DNA from 2 places in the Mesorhizobium sp. BR1-1-13 genome. Region 1 is predicted to be linked to the other one. Evidence: riboswitches for the same ligand, from Rfam matches in the RefSeq annotation. Region 1 holds a riboswitch; the other holds the start of a gene.
What was found. Region 1 has a riboswitch for thiamine pyrophosphate ahead of LB533_RS25345 (YkoF family thiamine/hydroxymethylpyrimidine-binding protein). Riboswitches for the same ligand answer to the same signal wherever they lie in the genome.
Positions count from the first base shown of each region.

Region 2: linked by a shared signal. The riboswitch ahead of thiB (thiamine ABC transporter substrate binding subunit) and the one ahead of LB533_RS25345 (YkoF family thiamine/hydroxymethylpyrimidine-binding protein) in region 1 are both predicted to bind thiamine pyrophosphate.

Region 1 covers NZ_JAIUIH010000013.1:119,153-122,550, forward strand. The annotation lists gene msrA (peptide-methionine (S)-S-oxide reductase MsrA) at 121-639, shown strand; gene LB533_RS25340 (hypothetical protein) at 794-1,111, opposite strand; TPP riboswitch at 1,330-1,443, shown strand; gene LB533_RS25345 (YkoF family thiamine/hydroxymethylpyrimidine-binding protein) at 1,434-2,042, shown strand; gene LB533_RS25350 (ABC transporter permease) at 2,141-2,896, shown strand; gene LB533_RS25355 (ABC transporter ATP-binding protein) at 2,893-3,398, shown strand, end outside.
Region 2 covers NZ_JAIUIH010000001.1:137,880-141,277, forward strand. The annotation lists gene thiP (thiamine/thiamine pyrophosphate ABC transporter permease) at 1-82, opposite strand, end outside; gene thiB (thiamine ABC transporter substrate binding subunit) at 320-1,318, opposite strand; TPP riboswitch at 1,361-1,476, opposite strand; gene LB533_RS00735 (thiamine diphosphokinase) at 1,565-2,209, shown strand; gene LB533_RS00740 (ABC-F family ATP-binding cassette domain-containing protein) at 2,211-3,398, shown strand, end outside.

The sequences.
Region 1 (3,398 bases):
TGCCCATCTATGGGAAATCCTGGAGCGGCTGTCATAGCGCCGGGCCTCCAGTTTTATCGTGCGCAATTCCGGACGGAAACGGCTACAACCTTTCCCGGAGCTGCTTTGGGGAGATTTGATATGGCGACTTCAAGCGAACGCGCGGTGCTTGCCGGCGGCTGTTTCTGGGGCATGCAGGATCTGATCCGACGCATCCCGGGCGTCCTGTCCACGCGCGTCGGCTACAGCGGCGGCGACGTGCCTGATGCCACCTACCGAAACCACGGCACCCATGCCGAAGCCATCGAGATCAATTTCGATCCCGCCAGGGTGAGCTACCGTACGCTGCTGGAGTTCTTCTTCCAGATTCATGATCCGACGACACGCAACCGCCAGGGCAACGATGTGGGGATGAGCTACCGTTCGGCGATCTACTACACCAGCGATGAGCAGAAGCGCGTCGCCGAAGACACCATCGCCGACGTCGACGCCTCAGGCCTGTGGCCCGGCAAGGTGGTCACCGAGGTGGCTCCGGCCGGCGCGTTCTGGGAAGCCGAACCCGAGCATCAGGACTATCTGGAGAAATACCCGAACGGCTATACCTGTCATTTCGTCAGGCCGGGCTGGAAGCTGCCGGTTCGCGAAAAGGCTGTTTCGTAGGCGCCGGATCGAACAAAGCCCGGTTCCTGCCAGGCTCGGCCGATGACGGGTTGCATTTCAGGCGCCAGCCTGTTCGGCGAGGGTGATACATCCAGAGACGGAAACGCCACGGAACAGGCGCCCCGTGGCGTTCTCCAGCAGTTCCGGCCAATGGCTACTTGCCGCAATGCTTGTCATTGACGGTCGGCGAAGCCGTGCCCGGAGCGGTGTGGCTGGCATCCGGCTGAGCACCTTGTGGGCTGGCCGGACAGTTCCGGTCCGCGTTCGAATTCATGCCGTCGGGCATGACGGTCGTGCTGCCGGTCGTGCCAGGATCCACCGTGTTCGGCGATGCCGGCGTGTTCGGGTCGACTGTGACCGACTGGCCGCTGCCGGGCCCATTATTGGCGCCGTTTCCGCCAGCACTTTGCGCCATCGCCGAAGTCGCGAGACCAATTGTAAGAGCCGAAGCTGCGAGGATTTTCATGAACATGGTTTGTCTCCATTTCTGTGAAGTCTTCGCTCGTTTCTACGAAGTTCGTCGCGTCTGCGACTATAGGGACAACCCCTCGTAGTGGCGAAGGTTCCGGACAAATTTTGCCCTTATGGCCGGGCCCGACGGAACCGCCACAATCAGCCCTGGCGCAATGCATTTCCGGCGATGGTCCTGAAAAAACAGCTTTCATAGCTACCCGATTGGTGCTTTAACGCGCCCATCCACAGGGGTGCTCCGTACGGTCGGGGCTGAGACGGGGGCGGCAAGCCCACAGACCCTAGAAGCTGATCTGGGTAATACCAGCGGAGCGAGGCGGGCGATGTTTTCAGGCGCACAGATTTCCCTATATCCGATGTCCGGCGATTTTGTCGGCGTCATCCTTGGCGCGCTCGGGGCACTGGACCCCTATCGTGATCGACTGCGGATCGAGACCGACGATATCTCGACCTTGCTGGTCGGGCCGCCCGAGGTGCTGTTTCCTGCCATGCGCGACCTGTTCGTGGCGGCAGCGCGCAGCGGCAAGCATTGCGTGCTTTCGGCCGCCATCTCGCGCGGCTGCCCGGGCGAGCCGGACGATCCGATCTGCCGCTCCGACGCGTTTGGCGGACCTGCCGGGCCGCTCGGCCCGCGCAAGGAAGCCGCTATCGCCGCCGTGCGCGGCGTAGCCGCCACCGGCCAGCCGGCGGCGGCGCAGTTCTCGCTTTATGTCATGGGCACCGACGACCACATGGACGAGATCTATGGCTGCATCGACTTCCTGAAGCAGTCGGGCGTATATGAGCGCTCCAAGCATTTCTGCACAAAGTTGCGCGGCGACGCAGGCGCCATTTTTACCGCACTCAACGAGGCCTTTTGCCGCTTCGGGCCGGGTGCCGGCCACGTAACGCTCGACGTCACCGTCTCGGCCAACAGCCCCACCGCCGTCTGACGGCGCGCCCCGCGCCATCCGCTCCAGGTACCTGCGTGTCCTCCCCGTCCGCCCCTTCGCGTCCGATCGTGGACCTCATCGCCAGAACCGCTCCGGCGATGCTTTCGGTGGGGCTGCTGCTGGCCGCGTGGGAACTCTATGCGCGCTTTGGTGGCATCAAGCCGACAATCCTCCCGGCGCCATCGCGCGTCTTCGCTCAGGCAATGCTCAACCGGCACGCGCTGGCCGATAACGCCGTGCCAACCCTCCGTGCCACGCTCGCCGGCTTTGCCTGTTCGCTCGGCGCTGCCTTTGTGCTGTCGATATTGATCGACTTCTTCCAGCCATTGCGGCGCGCCCTTTTTCCGGTCTTCGTGGTCAGTCAGACCTTGCCGCTGGTGGCGATTGCACCGCTGGTGGTGCTGTGGTTCGGCTTTGGGCTGATGCCCAAGATCTTGCTGGTGGCGCTGGTCACCTTCTTTCCGATGTTGGTGGCTTTGGCCGAAGGCTATGAGGCGACGGAGGCTGAGATCGGCCAAATGCTGCGCGCCCTTGGGGCAGGGCGCTGGCGTGTCTTCGTCCTGGCGCGGCTGCCCTCGGCGCTGCCCTACTTCTTCGCCGGTGTCAGGATCTCGATCACCTATGCCGTCGTTGGCGCCATCTTCGCCGAATATGCGGGCGCGGCGAAGGGCCTCGGCATCTACATGCTCAACGCTAAGAACAACTTCCGCCCGGACCTGGTGCTGGCCGCCGTCGCCGTCAGCGCCGTGCTGACGCTCATCCTGTTCGGGCTGACGGTGCTGGTCCAGCGCCTTGCCATGCCATGGGAACGGGCCGCCGGCGGGCGGGCCGCAGGAAGGGAGCCTTGGCGATGAACCGGCTCGAACTGCGGCATGTGCGCAAGGCCTTCCAGGGGCTCGACGTGCTTGCCGACATTTCGCTCAGCGTCGGCGCCGGCGAATTCGTCTCCATTCTGGGCCCCTCCGGCGCCGGCAAGTCGACGCTGTTCCAGCTTCTGATCGGCGCGCTTCACGGCGAGGGCGAGATATTCTTCGACGGCAAGCCGCTCGACGACCACGGCCGGCATTTCGCTTTCATGCCGCAGCGAGACGCGTTGATGCCTTGGCGGCGCATTCTCGACAACGCCACGCTCGGGCTTGAGGTGCAAGGCGTCCGGCGCAAGGCTGCCCGCGCTCGCGTTGCGCCGCTGTTCGACAAATTCGGGCTTGCCGGTTTCGAACGGCATTTTCCGGCGCAGCTTTCCGGCGGCATGCGCCAGCGCGCGGCCTTGCTGCGCACCGTGGTGCAGGAACGCGATATGCTGCTGCTCGACGAGCCGTTCGGCGCGCTCGATGCGCTGACCCGCGCCGCCATGCA
Region 2 (3,398 bases), on a different contig from region 1:
CAAACGCGCCGCCGATCAGCAGCGCGATCGCCGCAAGCGCGAGGATGCCGGCGGAGATGCGGGGGTCAGACGCGCGCTGCACGCTGGGCCGCCCAAAGGACCTTTAGCGAGCGTCGCGTTCCTTCGCGCCCCCCTCTGTCCTGCCGGACATCTCCCCCACTTGGGGGGAGATTGACTGCTTCAGCGCTCCACCCTCTCCTGTGACGTCGCCAATTGGCGAAAGCCGTCGTGACGGCCAATCTCCCCCCTCGTGGGGGAGATGTCCGGCAGGACAGAGGGGGGCGCCGTAGAGCACTCATCGTTCGATCATACGACCCAACTACTTGCTCATCACCGCCAGCCATTCATCCACCCATGCCTTGCGGTTGGCCGCGACCTCCTCGGGACTGAACAGCAAGGTCTTGGTCGGTTTGACCAGTCTGTCGAAGGCCGGATTGAGCGGCTTGTCGGTCTTGCCGGCCGGGAACATCCAGTTGGTCTCGGGGATGGCATCCTGGAATTTCGGCCCGGTCATGAAGGCGATGAACTTTTCCGCCAGCGGATTTTTGGCTCCCGTCGTGGTGATGCCGGCGACCTCGATCTGCAGATATTCGCCCTCCTCGAAGGAAGCGGCCTGATAGCGCTCGGTGTTCTCGGCAATCATGTGGTAGGCGGGCGAGGTCGTGTAGGACAACACCATCGGCGCCTCGCCCTTGGTGAACAGGCCGTAGGCCTCGCTCCAGCCCGGCGTCACGGTCAAGACCTTCGCCTTGAGCTTGGCCCAGGCCTCCGGCGCCTTGTCGCCATAGACCGACTTCACCCATAACAGCAGGCCGAGGCCCGGCGTCGAGGTGCGCGGATCCTGAATGACGATCTTGTCGTCGGCACTGCCCTCGACCAATTCCTCCAGGCTCTTGGGCGGCGTCTTCAGCTTCTGCGTGTCATAGATGACGGCGAAATAGCCATAGTCGTACGGGACAAAGACGTCGTCGTTCCAGCCGCCCGGCACATTGAGCCCGGTCACGGCGCCGTGCGGCGCAAAAAGGCCGGTGGCCCTGGCATCGGCGGTGAGATTGGTGTCGAGGCCAAGCACGATGTCGGCCTTGGTCGCGGTCCCTTCCAGCTTGACGCGGTTGAGCAGCGCGACGCCATCGGCGACCGAGACGAAATCGACATCGCAGCCGCATTCAGCCTCGAATTCCTTCTTCACCACCGGGCCGGGACCCCAGTCGGCGGTGAAGCTCTCATAGGTGTAGACGGTGAGTTTGTCCTTGGCCAAGGCCGGCCCGGAGAAAACCACGACCATTGCAGAGACAAGGGCGTATAAAAGCGTGCGCATCGGCGCCTCCTTCGTTCGCGTTAAAGGAATTGAGGCGTCGGACTGTCCGAAACGTCTAATCCCTCCGCCGGTACAAACCGGATCAGGTTCAGCGGGTTGGCGAGACTGCCTCTCAGCCGGTCCGCGAAATATCGCGTCCGGCACCCCGTTAGAGCGCCTCGACACATAGGCCCGGCCGGTGAACCGCGCAAGTGGCTGTTTGCCGGCCTTCCGTTTCCGCCGCCGGGCTGGTAAGGGCCACACGATATGAGCACATTCACCATCTTGCTTGGCGGCGATCTCATCCGCACGCCACGGCTCGACCGTCAGGTCGAGGGAACCCGCGTCATCGCCGCCGATGCCGGCATCGGCCATGCGTGGACGCTCGGCCTTGTGCCGGAACTGTGGGTCGGCGATTTCGATTCCGTGCCCGCCGGCCTGCCGGATGAGTTGGCTGCTGTGCCGCGCCGAACCTTTCCGGCAGAGAAGGACGCCACCGATGGCGAACTCGCGATATCGGCCGCCCTGGAGCGCGGCGCGACCAGCCTCGTTCTTGCCGGCGCCTTCGGCGGCAAGCGCGCCGACCATGCCTTCCTGCACATGGCGCTCGCCCTGCGGCTGGCCGGGGCCGGGACAAAGGTGCTGTTGACCAGCGGCGCGCAGGAAGGCGTGCCCCTGGCGCACGGCACGGCCCGCTTCGACTATCCCGACGGCACCCTGTTCTCGATCCTGGGTTTTTCCGAGCTTGCCGGGCTGACCGTCGCCGGCGCGAAATGGCCGCTTGACCGCGTCAAGGTCGCGTTCGGCTCGTCGCTGACCATCTCCAACGAGGTCAAGGGCAGGCTGGAGATCGCGTTGGGAGCGGGCCGCGCGCTGCTGCTCGCCCATCCCTATCCCTTGCCAGAAAGCTGATATGGCGCCGCCTCTTCTCAATCTCGACGGAATAAAACTGACCTTCGGCGGCACGCCCCTGCTCGACGGCGCCGACTTGGCAGCGTCGGCCGGCGACAAGATTGCGCTGGTCGGCCGCAACGGGTCCGGCAAGTCGACGCTGCTCAAGATCGCCGCCGGGCTGATCGAGCCGCAAGACGGCGAGGTGTTCCGCCAGCCATCGGCGACCGTCCGCTATCTGCCGCAAATGCCCGACATGGACGGCTTCGCAACCGTGCGGGCCTATGTCGAGGCCGGGCTCGGTCCCGCCGACGATCCTTATCGCGCCAGTTACCTGATGGAGCATCTCGGCCTCTCCGGCGAGGAGCGGCCAGGCGACCTCTCCGGCGGCGAGGCCAGGCGCGCCGCCCTTGCCCGGGTCATGGCGCCCGAGCCCGATATCCTGCTGCTCGATGAGCCGACCAACCATCTCGATCTCTCGGTGATCGAATGGCTGGAAGAGGAGCTCGTCCGCACCTCCTCGGCTCTCATCGTCATCTCGCACGACCGCCGTTTCCTCGAGCGCGTCTCGCGCGCCACCGTCTGGCTCGACCGGGGCCAGACGCGCCGGCTGGATAAGGGCTTTGGCCAGTTCGAGGAATGGCGCGACCAGGTGCTTGAGGAAGAAGAGCGCGAACAGCACAAGCTCGGCCGCCAGATCGTGCGCGAGGAACACTGGCTGCGCTATGGGGTGACCGCGCGGCGCAAGCGCAACATGCGCCGCCTGGGCGAATTGCAGACCATGCGCCAGCGTTTTCGCGGCCATCGCGGCGCCGAAGGGGCCGCGACCATGGTGGCCAGCGACGCCGCCGAATCCGGCAAGCTGGTGATCGAGGCCAGGAACATCGAGAAGAGCTTTGGCGATCTTACCGTGGTCAAGGGATTCTCGACCCGCATCCAGCGCGGCGACCGCGTCGGCCTGGTAGGGCCGAACGGCGCGGGCAAGACGACGCTCCTGAAGATGCTGACCGGGGAGTTGCAGCCGGACGCCGGTTCGGTGCGGCTCGGCACCAATCTGGAGATCGCCACGCTCGACCAGAAGCGCGAGGCGGTCGATCCGCAGGAGACGCTGGCGCAATATCTCACCGACGGGCGCGGCGAGAACCTTGTCATCAATGGCGAGCAGCGCCACGTCGTGTCCTACATGAAGGATTTCCTGTTCAAACCGGAA